Regions from separate parts of the Lysinibacillus sp. FSL R5-0849 genome, predicted to be linked through region 1. Evidence: riboswitches for the same ligand, from Rfam matches in the RefSeq annotation. Region 1 holds a riboswitch; each other region holds the start of a gene.
What was found. A riboswitch is a leader RNA that binds a small molecule or an ion and turns the genes downstream of it on or off. The one in region 1 is predicted to bind thiamine pyrophosphate.
Positions count from the first base shown of each region.

Region 2: linked by a shared signal. The riboswitch ahead of thiM (hydroxyethylthiazole kinase) and the one ahead of thiW (energy coupling factor transporter S component ThiW) in region 1 are both predicted to bind thiamine pyrophosphate.
Region 3: linked by a shared signal. The riboswitch ahead of thiC (phosphomethylpyrimidine synthase ThiC) and the one ahead of thiW (energy coupling factor transporter S component ThiW) in region 1 are both predicted to bind thiamine pyrophosphate.

Region 1 is NZ_CP152004.1:842,662-847,292, forward strand. It holds gene MKY80_RS03885 (VWA domain-containing protein) at 1-1,512, shown strand, start outside; gene thiW (energy coupling factor transporter S component ThiW) at 1,603-2,106, opposite strand; TPP riboswitch at 2,201-2,308, opposite strand; gene MKY80_RS03895 (tetracycline resistance MFS efflux pump) at 2,360-3,556, opposite strand; gene MKY80_RS03900 (spermidine/putrescine ABC transporter substrate-binding protein) at 4,047-4,631, opposite strand, start outside.
Region 2 is NZ_CP152004.1:3,496,096-3,500,726, forward strand. It holds gene MKY80_RS17180 (acyl--CoA ligase) at 1-1,170, opposite strand, end outside; TPP riboswitch at 1,358-1,456, shown strand; gene thiM (hydroxyethylthiazole kinase) at 1,543-2,310, shown strand; gene thiD (bifunctional hydroxymethylpyrimidine kinase/phosphomethylpyrimidine kinase) at 2,298-3,122, shown strand; gene thiE (thiamine phosphate synthase) at 3,112-3,753, shown strand; gene MKY80_RS17200 (alpha/beta-type small acid-soluble spore protein) at 3,827-4,045, opposite strand; gene thiI (tRNA uracil 4-sulfurtransferase ThiI) at 4,197-4,631, opposite strand, start outside.
Region 3 is NZ_CP152004.1:237,344-241,974, forward strand. It holds gene MKY80_RS01115 (methyl-accepting chemotaxis protein) at 1-817, shown strand, start outside; gene MKY80_RS01120 (AEC family transporter) at 1,146-2,075, shown strand; TPP riboswitch at 2,142-2,256, shown strand; gene thiC (phosphomethylpyrimidine synthase ThiC) at 2,402-4,180, shown strand; gene MKY80_RS01130 (catalase) at 4,382-4,631, opposite strand, start outside.

The DNA.
Region 1 (4,631 bases):
AAAAACTTTGGTGTTGGTTTTGCAATGGTTGGTGGAGAAAATAGCTTTGGTTTAGGTGGTTATTTTAAAACGCCAATTGAAACATTATTACCTGTTGAAATGGAAATTAAGGGGAAAGAACAATTACCTTCATTAGGACTTGTCATTGTACTAGATCGCTCTGGTAGTATGTCAGGATCCAAGCTAGAGCTTGCAAAGGAAGCAGCAGCACGTTCAGTTGAAATGCTACGTGATGAAGATACATTAGGATTTATAGCATTTGATGATCGACCATGGGAAATTATAGAGACTGGTCCTCTGAACAATAAAGAAGAGGCAGTGGATACCATTTTATCTGTTACACCAGGAGGCGGGACAGAAATCTATGGTTCACTTGCAAAAGCATATGAAAACCTAGCAGATATAAAACTGCAACGTAAGCATATTATTCTTTTAACGGATGGACAATCACAGCCAGGAAATTATGAAGATTTAATTGAACAAGGAAAAGATACTGGAATAACTTTATCAACAGTGGCTATTGGTCAAGATGCGGATGCTAACTTATTGGAAGCTCTGAGTGAGATGGGAAGCGGACGTTTCTACAATGTTATCGATGAGCAAACTATTCCTTCCATTTTATCTCGTGAAACAGCTATGATTTCCCGTACGTACATTGAGGATAACCCATTTTATCCAATACTCTATCATGCAGGGGGATGGAATACGCTATTTGCCAATGGCGTTCCACAAATGAATGCTTATATCGGAACAACCGCAAAGCAGGGTGCTACCGTCGTGGCTGAAAGCGAAAAAGAAGATCCGGTGTTAGCACAATGGCAATACGGTCTTGGCAAAACATTCGCATTCACTTCTGATTCAACAGGAAAGTGGTCGGGCGACTGGGCAAGATGGCAAAACTGGGGCACATTTTGGCAAACGCTTATTTCACAAATGCTCCCAAGTTATAATGATGTTGCCTATGATGTAAGAATAGAATCAGATGGGTCCTTTATGATTACAGATCCTACAAATGAAGCAGCCTTTTTAGATATTGTTGCGGTTAATGAAGCTGGTGAAGAGTTAGACACACAGCTTGAAACTATATCAGCCTCTCAGGTGCGTGCTGTAGTACAAGCTGACCCGGGATTAATCTTCTTCCGTATCGCTGATGAAAAGGAAACGATTTATCAGGCTGGATTAAGTGTTCCCTATAGTGCTGAGTATGAACTTCTTCCTGCTAATGATAAATTAATAGAAGAATTAACCGAACAAACTGGGGGTGCTATTTTAAAAGAACCACAAGAAGTGTTCCGTGACTTTACAAAGCAAGGGGCGGATCGTCAAAACATTGCGACATGGCTTCTCCTTGCAGGTATGCTCTTATTCTTTATTGATATTACAATAAGACGCTTTGGCTGGAATTTCCTAACGAAGCCGAAGAAAAAGGAGCAAATTGTAGAGAATCACCCCGTACAGGCAGAAAACACGAACGTGGCACAATTATTAAAGGGTATGAAAAAACGCCAATAATTTAGTTAGATGAAAGCAGTGCGAATTATTTCGCACTGCTTTTTGTATATGCATGGAGACAAATCCTCTAAGTTATATCAACAACGTTATTTAATAAAAAGAGCGGGAATTAAAATATTTTACTAGCACGGTTTTACGCAAACTGCTAGCTACTACAATACCTAAGATTGCTCCAATTGAACTTGATATTAAAAAGGCAGGCATGAAAAATAAGGCCGCTACGGATGTCCCCATAAGTAACTTTGCATAGGGCACTGCTACAAGCGATGCGAGAAGACCAGTGCCGATCACTTCACCCATACCAGCTAGCCACATTTTACTGCTATATTTATAGGCAAGACCTGCGCATAATGCTCCAATAATACTACCAGGAATGGCTAACAGTGAGCCTGTTCCTGTAAGGATACGAATGATAGCCGTAACAAAGGCAACTACAACTGTAGGTACGGGTCCAAGTATAATGGCTCCTATTACGTTAATAGCGTGCTGCACAGGGTAGGCACGAGCAATCCCAGTTGGAATGGAGATGAACGTAGAGCCTGCAACGGCAATCGCTACTAATAAAGCCATAATTGTTAATTTTCGAATAGACATGATAGGTGCGCTCCTTTTCGTTTTAGCCACTAGGAAAATGAAAAAAGCCGCTTCCTTCAAACGACAGGAAGCGGCCTTGCTTATACACTGAAAATAGCAAGAAGCGCCACTTCCCTCCGCTAGCATGAACTAGATCAGGTTCGAAGGGTCCGTATATAACCATATACGTCTCAGCCTTTAAAAGACTCCCCTAGTGGTAAGTATTTTTTAGAAGTGTAACATACTTCAATCAATAGTCAATAAGCTTTGATGATTAGTGTGAATCTGGATGCATAAGCTGTGGTGCCTTTTTCAATGTCCAAATCAGGGCAAGGAAGAAGCAGGCTAATAAGATAATGGCACCAAAAATATAAGGACTATTCATATTCCAGTCAAATAAGAAACCAGCTAAAGCGGGTCCAATCATATTTCCAAGACTCATATAGGCATTGTTCAAGCCGGCTGCAAACCCTTGCTCTGTTTCAGCAAGTTTTGAGATGAGTGTATTAACAGCTGGACGAATTAATGTTGTTGCCGTAGAGAAGATGGTTGCTACAACTAATATTAGTGCAAAACCTGAAACAAATAATATTAAGAAAATAGCAATGGAGGCAATAAATAAATTGACCAAAACTACTTTCATTTCACCAAAGCGTTTAAAGAGTGGCGTTATGATAAACATCTGTACAATTACCCCAAATGCTCCACCAACCACTAGAATGGTAGCAATATCGCCAGGTGAGTAATTAAATTTTTCTGTCACAAATAGTGATAAGGTTGTTTGGAAGTTAGCAATCCCAAATGAGAATACCATCATAATAATTAACATAACAAAATAAGGCATATGTACAGAGCGAGCCATCTGTTTCACCAGATTATCTTGCTTTTGTCTATTTTGCGCAGTATTTGGCTTTGTAGATGGTAATAAAAAGTACGATAAAATAGACGCTAAAATGGCGGCAGCTCCCGCCATGAAAAATGGAAAATGTAAGCTAACCTTTGCGAGGAAACCACCAATTCCAGGGCCAATCATAAAGCCGAACGACATTGCAGCTCCTAACATACTCATTCCTTTTCCGCGTTCTTCATAAGTTGTCACGTCTGCTACAAAAGCCATAATAGGAGGTGCAACAAATGCAGAGCCAAGGCCACCTAAAAAGCGTGCCAAAAAGAGCATCCAAACATCTGTAGAAAGGCCAAAACCGATTTGTGCAAGTCCTGTTAGTATAAGACCGAAAATAATTAAATTTTTCCGCCCATACAGGTCAGAAAGATTCCCAGCAATTGGAGAAAATACAAATTGTGCCAAGGCGAACGTTGCAATAAGCATGCCTAGAACTTGTCCTGCTGCTCCAAATATTCTTAAATATTCCGGCATTACAGGAATAATAATTCCAATACTCCCCATTGCGATAAACATATTAAACATTAATATATACAAAGCCGCCTTATTGGACTTCTGCTGGGTCATCGAAAAACCCCCTTTATGTAATCAAATATAGTACAGTCTATCATAAAGAATTATGGCTGGCTAATAGTTGAGATTGCTGTAACTGATCCAATCGTTAGAATGGTTTTCCAGAAAAGTTTTTTTCTCAGAAAACTTCACAATGTAATAGTATCTAATTGATTAATAAACATGAATAGTTAGGAGAGCGTATGAACTTTTTGCTAGAAGTAATTTTGTTGAAATGAAATAGCGTGATAAAAGTGAATAATATTGTTTAAGATGAAGCTATGATGGGCATATGTATTGGCACGTAGTATCTATGGTCTTTTCTTGGATCTAGAGGTGAAAATGATTGTTAGCTTAAACATAGACCAAAGGGATTATAGGAGAGGGGGCTGCGAAGATGAACTACTACAGGCTACTAGTAGAATTGCTTTCTAAATATAGTAATACAACTGAATGCTTACATAAAAAGGGCGAATTGGTTTCTAGACCAATTCGCTCTTATAAATTATCGAATACTCATTTTAAATTCTAAAAACAGCTCATTATATTTACCTAAGTAATCTGGGCCTAAGTTTTTATAGACCTCTAATGTATCACGTTGCTCTTCAGAAGGGTAATAGCGTTCATCAGCAACTACTTCAGGGTCCATTAAGTCCATCGCAGCGATATTAGGCGTCGAATAGCCAACATAATCGGCATTTTGAGCACCAGATTCAGCACTTAGCATAAAATTGATAAAGGCATGTGCACCATCAATATTTTTTGAGGTTTTTGGTATAACCATATTATCGAACCATAAATTGGAGCCCTCTTCAGGAACAGCAAAGTCCAACTCTTCATTTTCAGACATCATGTCCGCTGCCTGACCAGACCAAGTGAGGGCCACTGATGCTTCATTATTGATCATTAATGGTGTAATTTCATCCCCAATGATCGCTTTTACGTTTGGCGCAAGTGTAATCAGCTTGTCAGTTGCTTCACGCAATTCATCGTTATCCAATGAATTCAAGGAGTGTCCAAGACTATTTAAACCCATCCCAATCACTTCGCGGGCACCGTCTACTAAAAATACTTTTCTTTTTAATGAAGG
Region 2 (4,631 bases), 2.0 Mb from region 1:
ATTAGTACGTTCAGGATCATTTAAATATTTTTTAAAAAGTGCAGGTGTTTCTCGATGAACAGCAATATCACCTACTTCTCCTATAGCAACTGGCTCGCCAAAATCGTCTATAATGTCAACCGTATTGCCTGGCGTAGGTTTACCCATCGAACCAACTCTTGCGTCCATACCAACCATAGTCCCTACAAGAAGTGTATTCTCAGTCTGACCATAACCATCTCGCACTTGTAGATGGAAAGTGTCTGAGAATTTTTTAATGACATCACTGTTCAATGGCTCACCTGCTGAAACAGCTTGTCGAATTGAACTGATGTCATACTCCTGTAAATTTTCAAGTGCTGCCATAAAACGATATTCTGTCGGTGTGCAACATAAGACATTCATCTTAAATTTTTCAAGCAATGCTAAATATGTTGCTGCATCAAACTTTCCTTTATAAACAAATGCAGTGGCACCGCTGCCTAAAATCGCGAGAAACGGACTCCAAATCCATTTTTGCCATCCTGGTGCTGAAGTTGCCCATACAATATCATTTTCTTGTACTCCTAGCCAGTGTGGGGCTGTTGTCCGTAAATGTGCATAGCCCCAGCTATGAGTATGCACAGCAGCTTTCGGGTTACCTGTTGTGCCACTTGTGTAAGCTAAAAAGGCATGGTCTGTACTTTTTGTTGGTGTAGAACTTATGTAAGTTGTTGGTTGCTTTCGCATTTTGTCTACTAACGGCTGCCATGGTTCATGTGCATTACCGATAACAAATTGCTGTATATTTTGTAAATTCCCTACTTGATCAAATTGCTCAATATAAGGCTCAAAGGCTACAACAGCTTTAGCATCAGCATGATGAATACGATACTCAATATCTTTTGTTCTTAGCATTTCAGAGCTTGGAATGATTATTAAACCCGCTTTTAATGCAGCAATATAGACAATGTATGCTTCTACTGAGCGTGGTACCATCACTAAAATGACATCACCTTTAGTTAATCCACTTTTTGTAAAGACATGTGCCGCCTGATTCGCTCTTTCAAGTAAATGTGCGTAGGTGATAAATTGTACATCAGAATGCTCATGATAAATAATCAATGCATTTTTAGTTGAATCCTTTGCATATTTTTCAAATTCATCTGTTATGTTATACCATTCTGGTGCTACTAATTCTTGTCTATTCATGGCAAATGCCCCCTTTTGTTAAGACACATTATACTCCTTTTCTAGTATTTTCAATGGTTTACACTTGATTTAAGTAAAGTCATGACAACTATCATGCTTAGCTATATGGCATCAGTCACGTTTTGTCGATAGGAAAACTTGCTATTGAATACATATGAAAAGTATGGTACATTTTGGTCAACTATAAGCAAGATTGCAGGGGGACTCATAAAGAGTTGAGAAGGTAAAACCTGACCCTTTGAACCTGTTAGTTAATACTGACGTAGGGAGCAATGAACATCGTTTTTTCAGATGAAAGGCTCTTTTTCGTGCATTTTTACGTAAAAAGGGCCTTTTTTGCATGCTTACGTCCACCAATAAAGGAGGACTAAAATGATTTTTCAAACAATTCGTCAACAACAACCGCTTATTCACTGTATAACTAATTATGTCGTGGCTAATTTCCAAGCCAATGGTCTATTGGCATTAGGTGCCTCTCCTGTCATGGCTGATGATAGCCATGAGGTGGAGGAAATGGTCGCCATTGCAGACGCTCTTTTAATCAATATTGGTACACTAAATGACCGAACAAAAGAATCAATGCTGTTAGCAGGAAAAAAAGCAAATACCCTTGCCATTCCTGTTATATTAGATCCGGTTGGCGCAGGTGCCACAGTTTATCGCAAGGAAACCGTACACCTATTACTTTCAGCTATACAATTTGCAGTCATACGCTGTAACAAGGGTGAGCTTGCGGCATTAGCCAATGTAGAATGGCAACAAAAAGGTGTTGATAGTGGTGAGGGATTTATTGCCATAGAGACTGAGGCTACACTATTGGCTCAACGCTACAACTGTATAGTCATTGTTACAGGCAAACATGATTTTATGACAGACGGTGTGCAGAGCCAATGGATTACAGGTGGAAATTCACAAATGACTGAAGTAACGGGTACAGGCTGTTTACTTAGCGCTATATGTGGAGCAGCCTTCTCTTCAGGAGATGATCCGTATAGCCAATTAGCGGAAACACTGACATACTATAAAAAAGCAGCTGAGTTAGCATCCGCATTTACAGAGGATATCGGGGATATTCAAATTGCTTTGCTTAATGCCTTACATCGTCTTTCAAAGGAGGGTGAGGCATCATGCATATTGTAACGACAATTGCAGGCTCGGATAGTGGCGGTGGCGCTGGCATTCAGGCTGATTTAAAAACATTTCAGGAATTAGGGGTTTTTGGCACCTCCGTTATTACAGCATTAACTGCTCAAAACACAATTGGTGTAACAGGGGTTTTCCCAATTGACGTTGACTTTGTTGAAAAACAATTTCATGCATTACTTGAAGATTTTTCGATTGCTGCGATTAAAACAGGGATGCTTTATTCCTCGGAAATTATTCAAGGTATTGCACACATTATTGACGATTTAAAAATCCCACTAATTGTTGATCCCGTTATGATTGCAAAAGGTGGAGAAAGCTTACTGCAGCAAGAGGCTATCGAGGCCATGCGCATGTCTTTACTTCCTCTTGCTACAATTGTGACACCAAATATACCAGAAGCAGAGGCACTTACGGGAAGAAAAATAAATCATTTCTCGGATATGGAGGAAATTGCTCAATGCTTTTTCCAACTAGGTGTTCAATGTGTCATCATTAAAGGTGGGCATCTACCCAATTCGTTATATGCAATTGATTATGTATTTATAAAAAATGACAAATCATTTTCCATGCAGTCTCCTCGTATTTCGACGGAAAACACACATGGTACAGGTTGTACATTTTCAGCAGCTATCACGGCTTTCCTTGGTCAAGGTTTGTCCATTGAAAAAGCTATTATCGAAGCTAAAAAATTTATACAATTAGCCATTATGCACGATTTAGACATTGGTAATGGTCATGGGCCCACAAATCATTTTGCTTATCAGTTGCATAAAGGTGCCTGCGAGGTGAAATTACTTGAAACGTGAAGATTTACAGCTTTATTTTATTATGGGTACAAGCAATGTTTCCCAACAGGAACCTTTAGCTGTACTCGAACAAGGGCTGCGGGCTGGCATTACTATGTTTCAATTACGTGAAAAGGGTCCTAATGCATTAACAGGATTAGCTTATGAGCAATTTGCCCGCCAATGCCAAAAACGATGTCAACATTACCGTGTGCCGTTTATCATTAACGATGATGTGGATCTAGCAGTTCGACTTGGTGCAGATGGTGTTCATATTGGCCAAGATGATGAACAGATTGCCATTGCACGTAAAAAAATGGCAAACCGGCTCCTTGGCGTTTCTGTACATTCACAGGAAGAGCTACAAACGGCTATTGACCATCATGCGGACTATGTAGGAATTGGACCTATTTTTGCCACAACATCTAAAAGTGATGCACAACCACCATGTGGCACAATTTTTTTACAGCAAGCTTCCAAATTGCAGCCTAACTTTCCCATTGTAGCCATAGGTGGAATAAATTGGACAAACGCTAATGTTGTTTTGCAAGCTGGTGCTGACGGAGTTGCTGTTATTTCTGCTATCTGTGACAGTAAGGATATTGAACAAACAGTATCCATGTTTAAGTCTTTATCTCGCATAAAAAAATGATTGATAAACAAACTAAAACCAGTGCCTTTTACGGTCACTGGTTTTGAGTTTATAAATGCTTAGTTAGCATTTATTAGTTGTTGTTGTTTGGCATACCTTTTAATTGAGATTCTGCCATTTGTACAAGACGTTTAGTGATTTCACCACCAACGGAACCGTTAGCACGAGCTGAAGCGTCAGCCCCTAATTGAACACCAAATTCTTGTGCAATTTCGTATTTCATTTGATCAAGTGCTTGTTGTACACCAGGTACTGCAAGCTGGTTTGAACTGCGGTTGTTGTTTGAAGCCATGTTTCTCACCTCCTTGTGAATATAGAATGTGCGTTATTAGATTTTTAATACAAAAAAAATAAAGGTAAAATGTACCTCTATTGGCATTCGGCGAACTATACAAAAAAGCCGTCTCAAATAAGCTATTTGAGACGGCTTTTGAAATTTTGATTTATAAAAGATCAGCAAACTTATCTTGCTTTTGCTCTTCTTCTTTCTTAGGGAAAATATAGACCTCACGATTTTTGACCGCGCGTGCTATCAGTTCATCAAAATCAGAAAAGCTTTCGTAATGCTCAACCTTTTCGAGCTTAGGCTTTGTTTTAGGACTAGCAGGCGTAAAGATTGTACAGCAGTCCTCAAAAGGCTGAATAGATGTTTCATATGTGCCGATTTGTTCAGCTAACTCAATGATTTCTAATTTATCTGATGAAATTAACGGTCGTAAAATAGGTGTATTCGTTACTGCATTTATTGCTGTTAAGCTTTCAAGTGTTTGACTTGCTACTTGTCCAAGACTTTCTCCTGTGACAATCGCAAGAGCACCGATTTCTTCTCGCACTTGATCTGCAACTTTTAACATCATACGCCGAGTTGTTGTCATTGA
Region 3 (4,631 bases), 610 kb from region 1:
TGAAATTGCACAGGGTGCATCGAAGCAATCAGAGGATACTGAAGAAACGAACTATCGTATGATGGATTTATCGGATCAAATAGACGCTATTACTGCGCTTTCGAATGAAATGGACGATTTATCCAACAAGACAAATGTGACAACAGAAAAAGGCATGCAAGAGGTTCTAAGTTTACATGAACATAATATAGAGACGAATGAGATGAACAGCCGTATTCAGCAGCAAATGGAATCGCTAGCTTCTAATATTGCCAATATTAATCAAATTATTGCCTCCATTCAAAGCATTACGGAGCAAACTAATCTATTAGCTTTAAATGCAAGTATTGAGGCTGCACGAGCTGGTGAGCATGGAAAAGGTTTTGCTGTCGTGGCGGAAGAAGTAAGAAAGTTGGCAGAGCAATCAAAAACTGAAACAGAAATTATTAAAAGCACGGTAGAAAGTATTTTAGAAAATTCTCAGCAAACAGTTGCAGTCATTGCATCAAATGCAGACTTAATGCAATCTCAAAATGAGTCCGTACAAAGCACGCAATTGGCCTTTAAAGATAATAGTGATTTGTCACGTGCAATTGCAACTTCTATTAGTGAACTAATGACACAGTTGTCTACTATGTTAGAGCATAAAAATCAAGCGATTATGTCCATTCAAAGTATATCGGCTATATCAGAGGAAACAGCGGCCTCTGCTGAGCAAGTAAGTGCCTCTGCAATGGACCAACAAGCAGAATTGCAAAAAGTGGCAGAGTCTATGCAAAATATGAATGATATCTCTAATGAACTGCAAGAGGTAGTTAATCTATTTAAGCTTGCGTAAAGAAAAAGGCTACCTAAAATCTAAAGGTAGCTCAGACTGTTGATAAAAGGAATCGAGAAGTTCATGCTCGATTCCTTTTTCATTTTTACTTCATGAAAAATAATTCTTTGCTGCCTAATCATACATGGCCCTAAATGAATGAGTTTTGGTAATTCTTACATTGTGTACATTGTTCTCGTTCATTGATTTGATTTTTTGAATCTTTTCAACCATAGGAACAAGGCGCGCCCCGTCCGTAGTGGAAATCAACGGTTTTAATTATGAAAGTAAGTGTCATTGACCAAGTGCATGATCGACACTACTATTAAAAGGGAGGGGGGACATCAATATGGTGTATCTTGGAATGATTTTCTTTCAAATTGTCGCACCTATTTTAGTATTACTTGTACTAGGTGCTATTCTACAAAAGAAATTTCGCTTTAATTTAAAAGCATTATCACAGCTTATTACATATTGTTTTATGCCAGCCGCTGTATTTATTAATTTATATGAGACGAATATAAAGCTGTCTGTTCTAGGAGAAGTCGGATTGTTTGTTGTACTTTTTATCGGTAGTCAAATGCTGCTTAGTCACTTTTTAGCGAAAGGGCTTGGCCTCGCCAAAACTGAGGCGGCTGTTTTTAAAAATAGTGTAGTACTCATTAACTCTGGGAACTATGGGATTCCGGTAGCTCAAATGATTTTTGCCACTCAACCTATTGGTGTAGCCATCCAGGTTATACTCGTTATCTTTCAAAACATGACAACGTATACGTATGGTTTATATAATTTAATTTCCTCTACTAAATCGGGCATGACGATTTTTAAGGACTTTATAAAAATGCCTATTATTCACGCTTTAATAATCGGTGTGGCCATGAATTATTTTGATATTGGCATTCCGCAGTTTATTAAAATACCAATAGACCATGTAGCAGATGGTTTTATTGCCGTTGCATTAATCACGCTAGGCGCCCAATTGTCTCAGATGGAGATCAAAACGATGTTTAATAAAACAGTATTCGTCAGCTGCTTCACGCGATTATTTATCGGACCAGCCGTGGCTTTAGTCATTATCTATGCGCTGGGTTTAGATGGGGTTGTGGCACAATCATTATTTATAGCAAGTGCTTTTCCCACATCCCGCAACAGTTCAAGTCTAGCATTAGAGTATGATGTAGAGTCGTCAACAGCTGCACAAACCGTTTTATTCTCAACCATTGTGAGTTGTATAACGGTCACGATTGTGATTTATATTGCGGATGTATTGTTTACCTAATAGAAAATATTTAAATGATAACTTCCATCTCTTAGCAATATCTGCTACACTAGCATCAAACTGAATAGTATTAACTAGGGGGGTCTGATGAGTCAGGCTGAGAGGGAAACGCATAGAGGTTTCTTGACCCTTTGGACCTGATCTGGCTCATACCAGCGTGGGAAAGTTAAGAAGCTATTGCCTATTACGTGCAATCAATAGACCCTTTACATTCATGGCCGGATCCAATTATTATTTTGGATTCGGCCTTTATTTATTTTATTTGATTGTTGGGTGAGCTAGATTCGGTCCTTGCCTAAAATATATTTAAGGGAGAGAAGTAGCTCATGTCAGCAATTAGTGAAAAGAACATTACGATTATGTCTAACTTTGAAGGAAGTAAAAAGGTTTATGTGGAAGGATCTCGTCCAGATATATTAGTACCAATGCGTGAAATTGCATTAAGTCCGACGACTGGTAGCTTTGGAGATGAAGAAAATGCCCCGATTCGAGTGTATGATACGAGTGGACCATATACAGATCCTTCCTTTCGTGTGGATATTACAAAAGGCTTACCTGCTTTAAGAAGTCCTTGGATACAAGAGCGAGGGGATGTTGAGGAATACGGAGGACGTACGATTAAACCTGAGGATAATGGTTTTCGTCGTGCTGATGATCCACGTATCCATGAAAATGTCTTTCCGGAATTGGTGAGAAAGCCTTTACGTGCAAAGAAGGGTAGAAATGTCACACAGCTTCATTATGCTAGAAAGGGAATTATTACACCTGAGATGGAATTTGTAGCGATACGCGAAAATATGGACCCAGATTTCGTACGTTCAGAGATTGCAGCAGGCCGAGCTATTATGCCTTCCAATATTAATCATCCAGAGGCAGAGCCAATGATTATCGGTCGTAATTTCCATGTGAAAATTAATGCGAACATTGGAAATTCAGCCGTATCATCCTCGATTGCAGAGGAGGTCGAAAAAATGACATGGGCTACACGCTGGGGCGCTGATAATATTATGGATCTATCAACTGGCAAGCATATTCATACAACGAGAGAATGGATTATTCGAAATGCTGCAGTACCCGTTGGGACAGTACCAATTTATCAGGCATTAGAAAAAGTGAATGGTGTGGCTGAGGATTTAACGTGGGAGGTGTACCGTGATACGCTTATTGAACAAGCGGAGCAAGGGGTAGATTATTTCACTATTCATGCAGGTGTCCTTTTACGTTATGTCCCTCTTACCGCAAACCGTGTAACGGGTATTGTGTCTCGGGGTGGGTCCATTATGGCGCAGTGGTGCTTATACCATCATCAAGAGAACTTCCTCTATACTCATTTTGAGGAAATATGCGAAATTATGAAAGCTTATGATGTAGCCTTCTCATTAGGAGATGGCTTACGCCCAGGGTCAATCGCGGATGCTAACGATGAAGCACAATTCGCGGAGCTGGAAACATTAGGCGAATTAACGCAAATCGCATGGAAGCATGATGTTCAAGTAATGGTGGAAGGGCCAGGTCATGTTCCAATGCATTTGATTAAAGAAAATATGGACAAGCAATTAGAGGTTTGTAAGGAAGCTCCCTTCTATACATTAGGTCCATTGACAACAGATATTGCGCCAGGTTATGACCATATTACATCTGCTATTGGAGCGGCGATGATTGGTTGGTTTGGAACTGCTATGCTCTGCTACGTGACACCGAAGGAACATTTAGGTTTACCTAATAGGGAGGATGTTCGAGTAGGGGTTATTACTTATAAAATTGCTGCACATGCTGCAGATTTAGCAAAGGGTCACCCAGGTGCACAGCAACGGGATGATGCACTGTCAAAAGCGCGTTTTGAGTTCCGCTGGCGCGATCAATTTAACCTTTCTCTTGATCCAGAGCGTGCAGTAGAATATCATGATGAAACATTGCCAGCAGAAGGAGCCAAAACGGCTCATTTTTGTTCAATGTGCGGGCCTAAATTTTGTAGCATGAGAATTTCCCAGGATATTCGTAATTATGCTAAAGAAAAGGATTTAAATACAACAGAAGCCATCCATGAAGGTATGAGGGAAAAGTCAGCGGAGTTTAAAAAGGCAGGTAGTCAAATCTATCAATAATAATAGTGCGAGGCTTGTGTTTATTTACTAGACACAAGCCTTTTTTTTATGTTGGTTTCACAACTTAATAGGGGAGATGAATATATGCATTTGCAAATAGAAGTGAACGCTTGAACCTAGACGAATACAAAAAAGCTCCACGTGAATTATACATTCACATGGAGTAAAAGTTGGATTTGGATATCAATAATAAGTGGAATATTAAACGTTTGTTGGTTGTTTTACGTATGGATTTGTAAGATCCATACCTTCTAATGAAAGACCCATTGCTTTTGCAACACCTTCACCATATGCTGGATCAGCTAAATAGCAGTGAAGAATGTGACGGCGTTTGATGAATTCCTCAACAGAAGCCATATCATTAGCCGTATTTTCAAATAGACGTTGTTGTTCTTTCGCAGTCATTAGGCGGAAAAGTTTACCTGGTTGCTCGAAGTAATTACTATCGTCT